DNA from 4 places in the Serratia sp. HNCC26DJ206 genome. Region 1 is predicted to be linked to each of the others. Evidence: predicted binding sites of a transcription regulator. Region 1 holds the regulator's gene; each other region holds the start of a gene.
What was found. The regulator Fur, encoded in region 1, represses iron uptake genes when iron is present. The targets are predictions, from matches to a motif close to ATAATAATGAGAACNACTATCAA.
Positions count from the first base shown of each region.

Region 2: the regulator Fur is predicted to act here: its motif matches at 2,339-2,361, upstream of fepD (Fe(3+)-siderophore ABC transporter permease).
Region 3: the regulator Fur is predicted to act here: its motif matches at 1,375-1,397, upstream of efeU (iron uptake transporter permease EfeU).
Region 4: the regulator Fur is predicted to act here: its motif matches at 2,016-2,038, upstream of fes (enterochelin esterase).

Region 1 covers NZ_JBXUGP010000015.1:30,633-34,710, forward strand. The annotation lists gene fldA (flavodoxin FldA) at 156-695, shown strand; gene fur (ferric iron uptake transcriptional regulator) at 1,027-1,473, shown strand; gene AC2A1E_RS11645 (beta-N-acetylhexosaminidase) at 1,666-4,078, opposite strand, start outside.
Region 2 covers NZ_JBXUGP010000044.1:5,640-9,717, reverse strand. The annotation lists gene AC2A1E_RS21875 (ATP-binding cassette domain-containing protein) at 1-233, opposite strand, end outside; gene fepG (iron-enterobactin ABC transporter permease) at 230-1,255, opposite strand; gene fepD (Fe(3+)-siderophore ABC transporter permease) at 1,257-2,318, opposite strand; gene entS (enterobactin transporter EntS) at 2,467-3,735, shown strand; gene fepB (Fe2+-enterobactin ABC transporter substrate-binding protein) at 3,722-4,078, opposite strand, start outside.
Region 3 covers NZ_JBXUGP010000005.1:125,780-129,857, reverse strand. The annotation lists gene putP (sodium/proline symporter PutP) at 1-1,237, shown strand, start outside; gene efeU (iron uptake transporter permease EfeU) at 1,473-2,318, shown strand; gene efeO (iron uptake system protein EfeO) at 2,337-3,464, shown strand; gene efeB (iron uptake transporter deferrochelatase/peroxidase subunit) at 3,477-4,078, shown strand, end outside.
Region 4 covers NZ_JBXUGP010000044.1:18,675-22,752, reverse strand. The annotation lists partial or broken gene AC2A1E_RS21915 (TonB-dependent siderophore receptor) at 1-1,840, opposite strand, end outside; gene fes (enterochelin esterase) at 2,098-3,444, shown strand; gene AC2A1E_RS21905 (MbtH family protein) at 3,455-3,655, shown strand; gene AC2A1E_RS21900 (amino acid adenylation domain-containing protein) at 3,673-4,078, shown strand, end outside.

The DNA.
Region 1 (4,078 bases):
CTGGCATGATAGATATTTACCGGTAAGAGAGAGTCACCACGCTGAACTCTTGCCTTGATCTCACGTAAGACGATACCCAAAAGGCTCGACGTTGCAGGTAAGCAACCCGCGAACTCCAAAGGTATATCCACTGAATTAAAAAGGTTATCTGCAATATGGCTCATGTAGGCATTTTCTTTGGCAGCGATACTGGCAATACCGAAAACATTGCCAAGATGATCCAGAAAAATCTTCAGCAAAAATATGGCAAAGACGTGGCTGAAATTCACGACATTGCCAAAAGCAGTAAAGAAGATCTGGAAGCTTTCGACATCCTGCTGCTCGGCATCCCAACCTGGTATTACGGTGAAGCCCAGTGTGACTGGGATGACTTCTTCCCAACGCTGGAAGATATTGACTTCAACGGCAAACTGGTGGCGCTGTTTGGTTGTGGTGACCAAGAAGACTATGCAGAATATTTCTGCGATGCGATGGGTACCATCCGTGACATCATTGAACCACGCGGTGCTGCGATCATCGGCCACTGGCCAACCAAGGGTTACCACTTCGAAGCCTCTAAAGGCTTGGCAGACGACCATCACTTTGTCGGCTTGGCCATTGACGAAGATCGTCAGCCTGAGTTGACCAACGAACGCGTAGATGCCTGGGTCAAACAGATCAGCGAAGAGCTGAGCCTGGCTGACATCGTCGGCTAAGTACCCCTTTCCAGATATTGTACAAAAGCCCTGCAAAGCGCATAGTGTTGGCTACAGGGCTGCTATCGGTATCGCGGATTAGAGTAATAGAAGCAACAAGTCTGTAACTTCCCGCACCATCAGGGTAGACTGCGGCATCGGTTTATCCCATCCATCATCAAGACGTTGCATGTACCCTATGCAACAGCGCAGATATACCTTTGTTAACGACCGACGGTTTCTATTTAGGGCAAGCGGTTCTATAATGAGACGCAATTAACTCTTTGTGCCGACCGATGCCATAGGCTAAAACGCCTCAACTTGATTAGCATAGTAACAGGACTGAATCCGCATGACTGACAACAATAACGCATTGAAGAAGGCCGGCTTAAAAGTCACGCTTCCGCGACTCAAAATCCTGGAAGTCTTGCAGGATCCGGCATGCCATCACGTCAGTGCGGAAGATCTGTACAAAAAACTGATAGATATGGGTGAAGAAATTGGCTTAGCAACGGTTTACCGCGTGCTGAACCAATTTGATGACGCGGGCATTGTGACTCGTCACAATTTTGAAGGCGGTAAATCCGTATTCGAACTGACCCAGCAACATCATCACGACCACCTGATTTGCCTGGACTGCGGCAAAGTGATCGAGTTCAGCGACGAGCCTATCGAAGTACGTCAGCGTGATATCGCCAAACAGCACGGTATCAAGCTCACCAATCACAGCCTGTACCTGTACGGCCATTGTGAGGTGGGTGATTGCCGCGAAAACGATACGCTGCACGATAAGCGATAACTCTGGCCTGCCAGAAATGAGAAACCGCCTTGATGGCGGTTTTTTTGTGCCTGCGATTTACAGATAAAAAATCCCCGGACAGGCCGGGGACAATGATAATGCCAAATATTACACTCTCTTATAGCACTTTTCTCTGACACGGGACTTCACCTGCAGCCCATCCGCCGACACGCAAATGGGCTGAGTTTTGGCTTAGGCTTTTACCGGCTCAGCACGGCTGAAGCGTTTGCCATCCGGGCTGACCGCGCGGATTTGAACATCACCCGCAACGGCCGGGCGAGCACGATCGTCATAGCGCTGCCACTGTTTGCCACCGTCGGTAGAATATTCAATCCCCAGACCTGGTAAGGCGATATTAGCCTCCAGTTTGCCATCGACAACGCGTGCCCCCGGAACTGGCAGACGGTAGCTCACGCCACTTTTATCCAGCTTGGCCAACTCACGTTGCCCGATCAGGTTGGCAAAGTGCAGCCAGTCTTTTTCTAGCGCCTTGGTATCGACCTGATGGGTTTCGCCACCTTTGTATTCACGGCCGGCTTTATAGTCCTGTTCCCAGCTCGCACGATGCCAAGCACGTTCCGCAACCGACAGCGCTCGTGGGTAAATCATATATTCCATTTGCTGATCGGTACGCACAACCTCACTCCACAGCTGGGCTGAAAGACCATAAGCACCCGGCCATGGTTTATCACTCTTGGCAGTGAAGTGGTTGCCATCACGGTCAACCGAAGTTTCAGCGTTTTGTGGCAGGTTGTCTGGCGCGAAGCTGAAGATCTTCTGCTCATCGCTGAAGCGGGTGCCCCAGTAGTAACCATGCTCTTCCGGGGTCACTTCATAAGGGAAATCCATGTAAACGTAATCCGGGTTGGAGAGCACAACGTCATAACCCTTGTTCGCCCAGTCGTTAGCCGAGTCGAAGCCGCCCCAGTACAGGGTATCCCAGAAGTTCACCGCAACATTCTTAGTCGCGAAAGCTTTCGAGTCTTTGGCATCTTTCAGGCCATCCTGCCACGCCTGCATTCTGTCAATACCGTGCGCTTTCACCAGTTGGCTAACTTCAAGCCCGAAGTAGCTCGGCAAGTGCTCCATATCTTCCACTTTGCCGCCTTTGATGATCGCCTGACAAACCTCAGACTTGGCCCATGGTTTATCTTCTTTGCTCAGATCAAGAATGCCCTTGCCCGCTTCCGGCTTCTTCACATCGGTATAACCAGCACCCAAGCGGATATTCTTCGCTTCATCCCCACCAAAGTGCCAGGTTTGCAGTGGTTGACCGGCTTCTTTGTGCATCTGGGCGACTTCACCAATCACTTTATCAACAAAGTTTTTGGATGAATCCAGGCACGGGTTCAGGTAGCTCTGACGGTTAAAATACTGCACTGAGGTGGTATTAGAGGTATCTGTCGGATCCACCAGACGGAACTCATTCGCCTCTTTCTCTTTACCTTCGGCCAGCAGTTTCTTGTAGCGCGCTTCCATGGAAACAATCGCAGCGCGAGCATGCGCAGGCATGTCGATCTCAGGGATCACTTCAATCTGGCGCGCCTGGGCATATTTGACGATATCGATGTAGTCCTGACGGGAGAAGAAACCACCGTGCGGTTCTGGGCCTGAACCGTATTGTGGCAGCAGACAGGTGGTTTCGCTCAGGTCATGGCAACGCTGCCCACCCACCTCGGTCAGTTCCGGCAAGCCTGGGATCTCAATGCGCCAGCCTTCATCATCCGTCAGATGGAAGTGGAATTTGTTCAGCTTATAGGCCGCCATCTGATCCAACAGACGCAGCACCGCATCTTTATGGTGGAAGTTACGCGCCACATCCAGGAAGATGCCACGGTATTGGAAACGCGGTGCGTCTTTAGCATCCAGTGTGGCGATCTTCTTGCTGCCATCAGACGGGATCAGCGACAGAATAGATTGCAGGCCATAGAACACCCCGGCCTGATCGAAGCCGGTGATCACGGCCCCTTTCTCGCCAATCTTCAGTTGGTAAGCGCCGGAAACTGCCAGATCGCCTTTAAATGCGCCCGGCTGAATATCGGTTTTGATTGGATAACCACCCGCATGGTTTGCCACGCCCAGCAGTTCAAAGCGCTTAGCTGCCGCATCTGCCGCTGGCTTGGCCAAAGCGCTCAGATCCAAGGTAACGCCTTTGCTCAGGTCAGCATCATGCTTATGAATGTTAACTTCCATCGGCGTAGGGATGATCTGGCCACGCAATGCTGCCGCTGGCAGCACTTTCAGATCTTGGTTCTTGGTGAAACGGCTTTCTGGCACCATCAGAATGTTATGGTCGTCCTTGGTGCGCTTCCACTGGTCACCAGTAAACGGGGTAACAAACTGGTTCACATCTTCGGTATCGGTATTCGTCAGGATCTTAGGCTTGGCATCGCCTGAAGTGGCATACCAGCGCGGCAAGAAATCACTGTGGAACACCTGCCAGTATTCGGCAATAATCGGAATTTCAACGGCCTGCTTGGCCGGGAAGCTGGTGAATTTGTCGGTAGGTTCCAGCTTGTATAGATCGCCAGTGATATGGGTAATCTTGAACTGTTCGTTATCCACTTTCAGCGTCTGACGCGGGCTGTGGAAATAAATTGCCCAG
Region 2 (4,078 bases), on a different contig from region 1:
GCGTAATCGCGGATCTGCTGGCCGTTGAGCCACACCGAACCGGCCTGTGGCTGCATCAGGCGGCTGAGCGTTTTTAACAGCGTAGATTTACCACAGGCGTTCGGGCCGATAATCACCGTCAGTTCGCCGTGCGGAATGGAGACGGACAGATCGCGCGCGACGATTTTTTTGTCGTAGCTCAGCGTCAGGTTTTCGGCGCGCAGCGGCGCAGTTAACAGGTTTTCAGCATTCATTTTTTTCGCGACTCGCGGATTAATAACCAGATCAGATAAATACCCCCCAGGCTGACGGTCAAAACGCCGACCGGTAACTGGTAGGGCATAAACAGGCGTTGGGCGGCGACATCTGCGGCCAGCAGCAGCAACGCGCCAGTTAAGGCCGTCAGCAGCAGCACGTTCTGGTTGGCGCACAGGCGGCGGGCGATCTGCGGTGCCACTAGGGCAATAAACGAGATCGGGCCAGCCACGGCGGTGGCTGCGGCCGTGAGCAGCACCCCGGCCAGGAACAGCAGCAGGCGCGAACGCTCGACCGCCACCCCTAGCGCGCAGGCAGTATCATCGCCCATTTCCAGCAGCCGCATGCGCCGGGCCAGCGCGGCCAGCAGCATCACCGCCAGCAGGATCACCAGCACGGCAGGCAGGCTTTTTGCCCAAGAGATGCCGTTGAGCGAACCCGCGCTCCACAAACCGGCGGTCATCGCCGATTCCAGCGACGCGCTGACGATCATCCAGGTGTTTAGGGCAAACAGCAGAGCGCGTACCGCAATACCGACAATAATCAGGCGGAAAGCCTCCACGCCGTTGCGCCAGGCCAACAGGTAAATCAGCCCGGCGGTGAGCAAGCCCCCGGCCAGTGCGCCAGAGGTGATACCAAGAATGCCGCCGTTAAACAGCACGATCACCACCAGTACGCCGCTGTAGGCGCCGGTATTGAAGCCGATCACGTCCGGGCTGCCGAGCGGGTTGCGCAGCAACGACTGAAAGATGGCACCGCTGAGGCCAAGGGCTGCTCCCAGCAGCAGCGCCAGAGCGACGCGCGGCAAGCGCCATTGGGTGACGATAACGGCCAAATTAGCCGGGCCTTCGCCGCGCAGGGCGTCGATCACTTGCATGGCACTGAGCTTGAGCGTGCCGGAACCGAGGGCATAAACCGCCAGCGCCAGGCAGGCGAACAGCAAGAGCAAGGCCGTTGCCAGCGGGCGCGCCAGCCGCAGTGGTTTTTTGGCGAGAGTTTGGTGAGAAACCATTAGGCTCATCTTATCCTCCTCGCCGGAACATGCGGCGCTGGCGTACCAGCATAATCAGCACCGGCGCGCCGATCAGCGACAGCACGATAGAAACCTGCAACTCGCCCGATACCAGAAAGCGGCCAAGCAGATCGGCTGTCAGCAGCAGAATTGGCGTTAACACCAGAGTCCAGGGCAGCATCCAGCTCAACTCCGGCCCCGAGAGCCGTCGGGCAATATGCGGCATCATCAACCCGACAAAGGCGATCGGGCCAACGGCGGCGGTCGCGCCACCGCACAGCAAGGTAATCGCCAGCAGGCCGAGTAACTGGGTGCGCACAATGCCGGTGCCAAGTGCAGCAGCCAGTTCGCTGCCCATGCTTAGGCTATTCAGCGCTTTGGTCAGCCACAGGGTAATTAACGTTCCCAACAGGATCGGCAGGGCGACGGTGCGCACCACCGCCATGCTTTGAATATCAAGCGAACCGGCCTGCCAGAAACGCAGTTGATCGAACACCTGCGGATTAAGCAGGGCAATGCCGGAAGACAATCCTTCCAACACCGCCGCCAGCGCTACCCCGGCCAGCGTCAGGCGAATTGGGCTGAGGCGGCTGCCACCGAGCGCACCGACCAGCGCCACCAATAATGAGGCAAAAAAGGCACCCGCAAAGGCGAACCACAGATAGTGGCTGATATCGGTCGCACCGAAAAAGGTGATCCCTAAAACCACGGCGAAACCAGCCCCGGAGTTAACCCCCAGAATGCCGGGATCGGCCAGCGGGTTGCGTGTAAGGGTTTGCATCAGCGCTCCGGCCAGCCCAAGGGCAATACCGGCCAATACACCGATCAGCGTTCGCGGTAGCCGGGCTTCGGTCACGATGATGCAGTCTGCACCGGCACATTGCCCGTTCAGCGCTTCAAGCACGTTGGTAAAAGGGATGGATTTAGCCCCCAGTGACAGGCTGAGCATCATCATTAACAGCAAAACAGCAATGGCACACAGTAGCCCAAGCAGGCGCGGCCAGAATGAGCGCGATAAGCCCAGGAATGGGGTGGATAAAGGAGGAGAGCAATTAGGTGTAAGCCGGAACATGACAGCCCATTATCAATTGAATATAAATGATACTTATTATCATTATTGATTGTATTCATCTATGGTAGCATAGCAGCCTGAGCAGCACTAGCGCTGTTCCTGGTGAGTTTTAAGCTGCATAACGGAGTTCGGTTGTGGTGATAACAAGATGAATAAACCCTCTATTTTGCTCGATTTTGGCCTGCTGAAAACCAATGCGGCCTTTCGTGCGGTATTTTGCGCCCGTTTTATTTCGATTCTGGCACTCGGCCTGATGGCGATTGCTATCCCGGTACAAATCCAGGCGTTGACCGGTTCCACCTTGTTGGTCGGGCTTGCGGTGACGCTGGCGGGCAGCGGAATGTTTGCCGGTTTGCTGATGGGCGGGGTGCTGGCCGATCGCTATGAGCGCCGCCGCCTGATCCTGTTTGCCCGTTCTACCTGCGGCGTCGGTTTTGTCGGGCTGTGCCTGAATGCGGCGTTGCCTGCGCCTTCTCTGACCGCGATCTATCTGCTGGCAGTGTGGGACGGTTTCTTTGGTGCCGTTGGCGTTACCGCATTACTGGCCGCCACGCCGGCGCTGGTGGGGCGTGAGAATATTGTGCAGGCCGGGGCCATCAGCATGCTGACCGTGCGTTTTGGTTCGATCCTTTCACCGGCCATTGGCGGTGCGGTGATCGCCAGCGTTGGTGTGGCATGGAACTACGGCCTGGCGGCGTTGGGCACGATGCTGACTCTGATCCCTTTATTGCGCTTACCGCAGTTGCAACCGCCGCCGCAGCCGCGTGAGCATCCGCTGCGCGCCTTGATCGGCGGCTTTAGCTTTCTGTTGCAGAATAAAGTGATTGGCATGGTGGCGCTGATCGGCGCGCTGATGACCATGGCCAGCGCGGTGCGGGTGTTGTACCCGGCGATCTCCGGCATGTGGAATGTGAGCATCGCGCACCTGGGCTTTATGTATGCCGCCGTGCCGCTGGGGGCGACGATCGGTGCTTTCACCAGTGGGCGAGTGGCACAGGTTGCCCGGCCAGGGTGGGTGATGCTGCTGACGGCAATTGCCGCATTCGCTGCCATCGGGCTGTTTGGCCTGATGCCGTGGTATGGCATGGCGCTGCTGTGCCTGGTGGCCTTTGGTTATTTCAGCGCGCTGAACTCGCTGTTGCAGTATGGGCTGATTCAGAACCTGACGCCGGATGCGTTTCTTGGCCGCATCAACGGGCTGTGGACCGCACAGAACGTGGTCGGCGATGCGCTCGGTGCGTTGCTGCTGGGGGCGATGGGGGCATTTATGCTGCCAGCCATGACCTCAAGCAGTTTCGGTTTTGGTGCCGTGCTGCTGGCGGTAGTACTGGCGTTCGCCATGCGTGGTTTGCGCCAGGTAGGCAGTGGCGGGCAGAGCCATGTGCTACAACCCGCCGCTGAAGCTACTGAGAAATAAATAGCTGCTCAAGACGCGTCAGCAGGTTGCTGGCGCTGTAATAATCCAGACGGAAAGTGTCGTTGCCCAGCGCATAAACCCGTTGGTTTTCTACCGCGGGCAGATGCGCCAGAAAGTTGTTGTTCATCAGCCGCTGCACGTCAGTTTCGTCATTGGCAAACAGCAGCAGGGTCTGGCCATTCAGGCCCTGCGCCAGATTTTCCCCGCCTAATTGAATAATGTCTTTGCGCGCCCCCTGACTAGTGCTGGCGTTGAGCTTTGGCGGCAACGTCGCCAGGGTAAAGCCTAACTGTTGCAGCAGTTGCCCTTGAGAGGAATCGGCGGTCCACAGGTTGGCATTTTT
Region 3 (4,078 bases), on a different contig from region 1:
GATTGGTGCTTACTTCAACTGGAAGCTGGTGGCCGGTCGGTTGCGTGTGCATACCGAAGCCAACAACAACGCTTTGACGCTGCCAGACTATTTCACCAGCCGTTTTGAAGACAACAGCAAGCTGCTGAGGATTATTTCCGCCATCGTCATTCTGGTGTTTTTCACCATTTATTGTGCTTCCGGCATCGTTGCCGGTGCGCGTCTGTTTGAAAGCACCTTCGGTATGAGCTATGCCACCGCGCTGTGGGCCGGTGCGGCCGCGACCATCCTTTACACCTTTATCGGTGGGTTCCTGGCGGTCAGTTGGACCGATACCGTGCAGGCCAGCCTGATGATTTTTGCGCTGATCCTCACGCCAGTAATCGTGATTTTCGCCGTTGGCGGGATCGACAGTTCGATGCTGGTGATTGCCGCTAAAAACCCGGCCAACGTCGATATGATGAAAGGGCTGAATTTTGTCGCCATCCTGTCGCTGATGGGTTGGGGGCTGGGGTATTTCGGCCAGCCGCACATTCTGGCGCGTTTCATGGCAGCGGATTCCCACCGTACTATCCGCAGCGCACGCCGTATCAGTATGACCTGGATGATCCTGTGTCTGGCTGGCACCATTGCCGTGGGCTTCTTCGGTATTGCCTATTTTGCCAATAACCCGGAACTGGCGGGGAATGTTTCACAAAACGGTGAGCGGGTCTTTATCGAGCTGGCGATGTTGCTGTTCAACCCTTGGATTGCCGGTATTCTGCTGTCGGCGATTCTGGCTGCGGTGATGAGTACCCTGAGCTGCCAGTTGCTGGTGTGTTCAAGTGCCATCACGGAAGATTTATACAAAGCCTTCCTGCGTAAAGGTGCCAGCCAGCGTGAACTGGTATGGGTGGGGCGTGCCATGGTGCTGGTGGTTGCCCTGGTGGCAATTGCTCTGGCAGCGGACCCGGAAAACCGCGTACTGGGCTTGGTCAGCTACGCTTGGGCAGGTTTCGGTGCTGCATTTGGCCCGGTGGTGTTGATCTCGGTAATGTGGTCACGCATGACCCGCAACGGCGCACTGGCTGGCATGCTGGTGGGGGCGATCACCGTGATCGTCTGGAAGCAGTATGCCTGGCTGGATCTGTATGAAATCATCCCGGGTTTCCTGTTTGGCAGTATCTCTATCGTGCTGGTCAGCCTGATGGGCCGTAAGCCTTCGGCAACGATAACCGAACGTTTTGATCTGGCTGAAGCCGAATTTAAAACGGTGTAATGCCTGTTTAACCTCTCCCTGACCATCGGGGAGAGGTTTCAACATCCCCCTTCCTGCACCGCTCTCCTGCGCTCGCTGTAACAACTGGCGACATTTGATTAGAAAAAATCACGCATCTGGCTCTTGTATTTCTCTTCATCATAATGATAATCACTATCGTTCTTGTTTACTTTTCTTTACATTGACTGCTGCTGGATAACTCGCGTGCCAGCGCCTTTTCAGGGGTTACTCATTTATGTTTGTTCCCTTCCTTATCATGTTCCGTGAGGGGTTGGAGGCCGCGCTGATCGTCAGCCTGATCGCCAGCTATCTGAAGCGTACTCAACGTGGCCAATGGCTTGGCGTCATGTGGATTGGGGTGATGGTTGCCGCCGCTCTGTGCTTGGCGCTAGGCATCTTCATCAATGAAACCACCGGCGAATTCCCGCAAAAACAGCAGGAACTGTTCGAAGGGCTGGTAGCGATAGTGGCAGTCTGCATTCTGACCTATATGGTGTTCTGGATGCGCAAGGTGTCCAAGTCGGTCAAGGTGCATCTGGAAGGGGCGATCGATAACGCGCTCAACTCCGGCAAAGGCCAAGGCTGGGCGCTGGTGGCGATGGTGTTTTTTGCCGTTGCGCGTGAAGGGCTGGAATCGGTGTTTTTCCTGCTGGCGGCGTTCCAGCAGGATGTCGGTATCGAAGCGCCGATCGGTGCGCTTCTGGGGTTGGGAAGTGCCATTGTCGTGGGCATGCTGATCTACTGGGGCGGCGTGAAGCTGCATCTGGCCAAATTCTTCAAATGGACCAGCCTGTTTATTCTGTTCGTCGCCGCCGGTTTGGCGGCGGGGGCGATCCGCGCTTTCCACGAAGCGGGCCTGTGGAATCACTTCCAGGATATCGCCTTTGATCTCAGCAACCAGCTATCGACCCATTCGTTGCTAGGAACGCTGCTAGAGGGGATGTTCGGTTACCAAGAAGCACCAACGGTCAGCGAAGTGGCGGTCTATTTCCTGTATCTGATCCCAGCATTGATATTCTTTTTCCTGCCGCAGCGTACGGGGCCAGTAGCGATCCCGGCGCAACGTAAAACTCATCATTAATTTAATAGGGAATCTCACATGTCTACTCCGTTATTTCGCCGCAAGGCGCTGTTGTTAACTCTTCCCGCCTTGGCGTTCAGCTTCAATGCGTTGGCGGCGGATGTGCCACAGGTCAAGGTTACCGTTAACGACAAGCAGTGTGAACCGATGCAGTTGACCGTTCCGGCAGGGAAAACCCAGTTTGTGGTGCATAACGTCAGCCAGAAAAACCTTGAGTGGGAAATCCTCAAAGGGGTGATGGTGGTGGAAGAGCGTGAGAATATTGCACCGGGTTTCACCCAGAAGATGACGGCCAACCTGGAGCCGGGCGAATATGACATGACCTGCGGCCTGTTGAGCAACCCGAAAGGCAAGCTGACGGTCACCTCGGCGGCAGGTGCGGCAAGCGATGGTAAACCGAACGCCATGGATCTGGTTGGCCCGATTGCCGAATACAAAGTCTATGTCACCAAAGAGGTCGAAGGGTTGGTTAAGCAGACCAAACTGTTTACCGAGGCGATCAAGGCCGGTGATGTGGCACAGGCGCGTAAACTGTATGCGCCAACCCGCCAACATTACGAGCGCATCGAACCGATTGCCGAATTGTTCTCCGATCTGGATGGCAGCATTGATGCCCGCGAAGACGATTATGAGAAAAAGGCAGAGGATCCGAACTTCACCGGTTTCCACCGCCTCGAGAAAGCGCTGTTTGCTGATAACACCACCCAAGAGATGGGCCACTATGCCGAGCGTCTTTACAGCGACACGCTTGAACTGCAAAAACGGATTGGCGAATTGACCTTCCCGCCGAGCAAAGTGGTCGGTGGGGCTGCGGGCCTGATTGAAGAAGTGGCGGCCAGCAAGATCAGCGGTGAAGAAGATCGTTACAGCCGTACCGACCTGTGGGATTTCCAGGCCAACGTGGATGGCGCGCAGAAGATCGTCAATCTGCTGCGGCCGCTGCTGGAAAAAGCCAATAAGCCATTGCTGGAGAAGATCGACGCTAACTTTAAAACGGTGGATAGCGTGCTGGCGAAGTACAAAACCGCAGAGGGTTATGAATCTTACGAGAAGCTGACCGACGCGGATCGCAACGCGATGAAAGGGCCAATCACCACGCTGGCGGAAGATTTAGCGCAGCTGCGCGGCGTATTGGGTCTGGATTAAGGGCGGCATATCATGAGTCATCATCTCGGCCCGGAAAACGGGCCGTTAACTCAAAAAGAGGGAGCCGCATCGCCATCTCGTCGGCGTTTGCTGCAAGGGTTGGGCATGATGGGCGGCGCGTTGGCGCTGGGCGGGAAGGCTGTGGCGCAGGCGGAGGACAAAACAGCAGAACCGCTGGCGCAGCCACAGGATGAACGTTGGCAGAAACAGCCGTTCTATGGCCCGCATCAGGCGGGTATTCTCACCCCACAGCAGGCGGCAATGATGCTGGTGGCCTTCGACGTGCTGGCCACCAATAAACAGGATCTTGAGCGGTTATTCCGGCTGTTGACCACGCGTATTGCCTTTCTCACCAGCGGCGGAAAAGCGCCGGAGATCGACCCTAAACTGCCTCCGCTGGATTCTGGCATCATGGGGCCGGAAATCTACCCGGATAACCTGACGATCACCCTGTCTGTCGGTGCTTCGCTGTTTGATGAGCGTTTCGGATTACAGGCGCATAAACCGCTGCGTTTGCAAAAAATGACGCGTTTCCCGAACGATTCGTTGGATGCCGCTTTGTGCCATGGCGATCTGTTGCTGCAAATTTGCGCCAATACCAATGAAACCGTGAT
Region 4 (4,078 bases), on a different contig from region 1:
AATCATATAGGTCGCATTGTTATTCCAGGCGATGGTGTCGCTGACGGGCACATTCAGCGTCCCTTCCAGACCTTGGATCACCGCTTTGGGCACGTTCTCCCAGCGGTAAATATCAGTCTTGCCGTTGGTGGTGGTACCGGATGGTGCATAACCTGCTTCGATCTTGTTGCGATAGTCGTTACGGAAATAGGTAACGCCTGCCAGCCAACCTTCATGGTGGAATTCCAGCCCAACCTCTTTGTTGACGCTGTTCTCTGCCTTCAGATCGTCATTACCGATCAGATAACAGGCTCCGGCGCTGGCCGCACAACCTTGGCCGCGGCTGTACAGAATGTAGTTACCGTTATTCTGGAACAGGTTAGGGGCTTTGTAGGCGCGAGCGATGCCCATTTTCAGGGTAAAGTTATCGCCCAGTTCCTGTGACAGGTTGAGCGATGGGCTCCAGTTATCACCGGCTTCAGAGTGATGATCGAAGCGCAAACCCGGCGTCAGCATAGTGCTGTCAGTTACTTCGGCATTGTTTTCGGCAAACAGCGAGAAGATCTTGGCCGAAGAGTAGGGATCGCGGTTAGTGCTATCCACCCCAGGAATGTTGCCGCCTTCTGCCAGCGATTGGCTGGTAGAAGACGGATCTTTCATCTTTTGCTGGTTCCATTCGCCACCCAGAGTGGCGGTTTGCGGTACCCCCATCTCGAACGGAATGCTGATTTCGCTGTGCGCCAGGAAATCGTCCAGACGGGTGGTGTTGAAGCTGTCGCTGGAGAAGATCCCTTCGGTGCCGCCAGCCAACCCTTCGGCCAAGCGGGTATTACGCGTGCGCTCAAATTGCAGGTAGTTGGTGGTGCTGACTCCGTTGTCCCAGGCACCGCGATAATTGAGTGCATAGGTGGTGCGGTAAATACGGTTGGTTTCTTTGCCGTAGTTGCTCTGGACCAGCGCGTTGCTATTGGTGTTCTGGGTATCCCCGGCGTACAGGTTACCCTGGCGGCCATAAGCGTACTGGAATTCCAGTGATTGCAGGTGCGCGAACTCCCAGTGCAGCAGGGCATCGATGTTTTTGTCAATCACCCCCTCACGGCCGGCAGGCAGGGTATTGGCGTAGCTACCGGTACGCTCGGACTGGTGCCCTTGGTTGATATCCCAGGCATCGGCCTGGGTTTTGCTGTAACCCCCAAACAGCCGGAAGCTCAGTTGCTCGCTCAGCGGGCCAGACAGGCTGAAGTTGGTACGTTTGGTGGCACCCTCTTCCTTGTGCTGCGGCAGGTTGAAATAACCGCTCAGCGTGCCGTGCAGATCCTTGCTGGCCTGTTTGGTGATGATATTAACCACGCCACCCGCCGCGCCGTTGCCATAACGGGCGGCTGCCGGGCCGCGCAGCACTTCAATGCGCTCGATCATCTCCGGCGGCACCCAGGCGGTATCGCCACGGGTGTCACGCTCGCCACGCCAGCCTTGGCGCACCGAGTTGCGGCTGCTGACCGGCATACCATCGATCAGGATCAGCGTGTTTTCCGGCCCCATACCGCGGATATCGATCTGGCGGTTGTTGCCGCGCTGGCCGCTGGTAGAGTTACCGGTCAGGTTGACCCCCGGCATGGTGCGGATCAGCTCACTGATGTCACGGGCTGGAGGGCGTCTTTTGATCTCTTCGGCGGTGATGGTGGAGACGCCGGGAGCCTGAAGGTTTTGTTTGGCAGCGGTGACCACCCATGGTGTCTTCCGCAGCGGTTTCTGCTTGGTTTTCTTCCGGTTGTGCATTCACAGCAGCGGAAAATAAAGACGTGCCTAAACCTAACCCGATGAGTGTGGCTAAAGAGTAACGTGATAACGTGCGATTCATGTGAGGTTCCTACCTGGCTACCCTTTTTGCAGCGTGGCTGAAGGGTCGGTTGTAGTTTTATTGTGTTGCCAAAAGTCATAACGGAACCCAACGGCGGATTTCCGTTCAATGGCTTGGCATCCATCCCTGTTGAAGAATGCCTGCTCTGCTAACTGACCGTTACACACTATTGCAAATGAAAATAATTATCAATAGTATTCAGATTACCGTTTGTTTTGGCATGGTGCGCTGTGCCAGCTACACAGTGAGTGGGTGTTTTGAAAACTGAACAACTGCCAGAAAGCAGTAGGTTATTAGCGAGCAAGCATGCAGGGAGCCACGGTTGGTGGCTGGACATTGCCCGGCGCGGAACACCGTTGGTAGAGCCACTGGATAATGGCCGCTGGAAAGTGACGTTTCTCTGGCGCGATCCTCAAGGATGCGAGTTTACCTCGGGCTACCGGCGCGTCTGGCTCCATATTAATTGCCTCACCGATCATCATCAGCCAGCGGCACCGCAAAGCCTGCAACGGCTCAGTGGTTCGGACGTCTGGTACTGGCAGTTGGAGCTGAATGCCAACTGGCGCGGCAGCTACTGCTTTATTCCCTGTATGGACGATCGCCCGCTCCCGCTTCACAGCAGTGATGCCCATGCCAACATGCATAGCGTTCGCCACTGGTGGCAGCAGGTGTTTGCCAATGCCACACAGGATCTGCTTAACCCTTATCGCGCCTGGCCCGATGCCGAGGGGCACTTTCTCTCTGGTCTGCATATGCCGCAGGCACCGCTTCAGCCAGCCTGGCGCGATTTTGACCGCTACGCCGTTGCCAGCGGGCGCTGCACGCCTGCGCCCCCCGCCAAGCTGCAACGGCATACCTGGCACAGTCAGCGGTTAGGAACGGAGCGCTACGTCTGGGTCTATTCCACCGGGGAAAGCAACCCTGCGAACCGGCCACTGGCCATTTTGCTGGACGGCCAGTTCTGGGCGCAGCAAATGCCGGTTTGGGATCCGCTGATGCAATTGACCCGCGCAGGCAAACTGCCGGAAGCGGTATACCTGCTGATTGATGTTATTGACCAAAAACACCGCGCACAGGAACTGACCTGCAACGATGAATTCTGGCTGGCGGTACAGCAAGAGCTGCTGCCGCAGTTGAATGATTGGGCGCCGCACAGCGCGGAGGCCGCCAGCACGGTAGTTGCCGGGCAAAGCTTTGGCGGCCTGTCGTCGCTGTATGCAGGGCTACGCTGGCCCGATCGTTTTGGTGCGGTGATCAGCCAGTCCGGCTCTTTCTGGTGGCCGCGCCGCGATATGTTGCAGTTGCCAACGCAGCCTGATGACGCCTGTTGGCTGATGCGCCAACTGGAAGCACAGCGGTTGGGCATGCATGGAAAATTGCAGGTGTTTATCGAGGCAGGAGTGCATGAAAAACTGATCCACCAGGTGAGCGATCGCATGGCCGATCTGCTGCGCGCTGCCGGGCATCGGGTGCAATACCGGGTGGTGGAAGGCGGGCATGACGCGCTGTGCTGGCGTGGTGGCCTGCTGGATGGCTTACAGGCGCACTGGGCTACGTCCGTCGTCTTTCAGGCTGCCGCGTTTGCCAACCCCCTTCACGCCTAAGGAACTCGTTATGGAAACCCTGAACCCGTTTGATGATGACCATCAGCGTTGTCGTATTTTGTGCAACGACCAACGGCAATACAGCCTGTGGCCGGATTTCTGCGCGATCCCGGCGGGCTGGGCCAGCGTTTTTGGCCCGGATACCCGTGGGCAATGCGTTAGCTGGCTGGAACAACATTGGCAAGATCACAGCGTAAGGCGTGATGAGTGATAACAGGAGTGAGTGCTGTGTCAGAGACCTCTATTTTACCCAGCGAGCAGCAGGTGGTTGTTGAACTGCCGTTGGTGGCCGCGCAGCCCGGGATTTGGGTTGCCGATCACATTTCACCGCACGGCAATGCCTATGCGGTGGCTCATTACATTGAGCTGAATGGTCCGCTGGATCAAGGTTGCCTGTTGCAGGCGATCGCCCAGGGATTAACGGAAGTTGATACCTTGCGGCTGCGCTTTGCCGAGCGCGATGGCGTGCCGATGCAGTGGTACGACAGCACGTTGCCGATTGCACCTGCCGAATGGCTGGACTTGCGCGAAGCGGCGGATGCCGATGCGGCGGCCAATGCACTGATGCAGATCGATCTGGCTGCTGAACTGCGGCTGAGCAGCGGCAAACCGCTGTATCGCCATATTTTGCTGC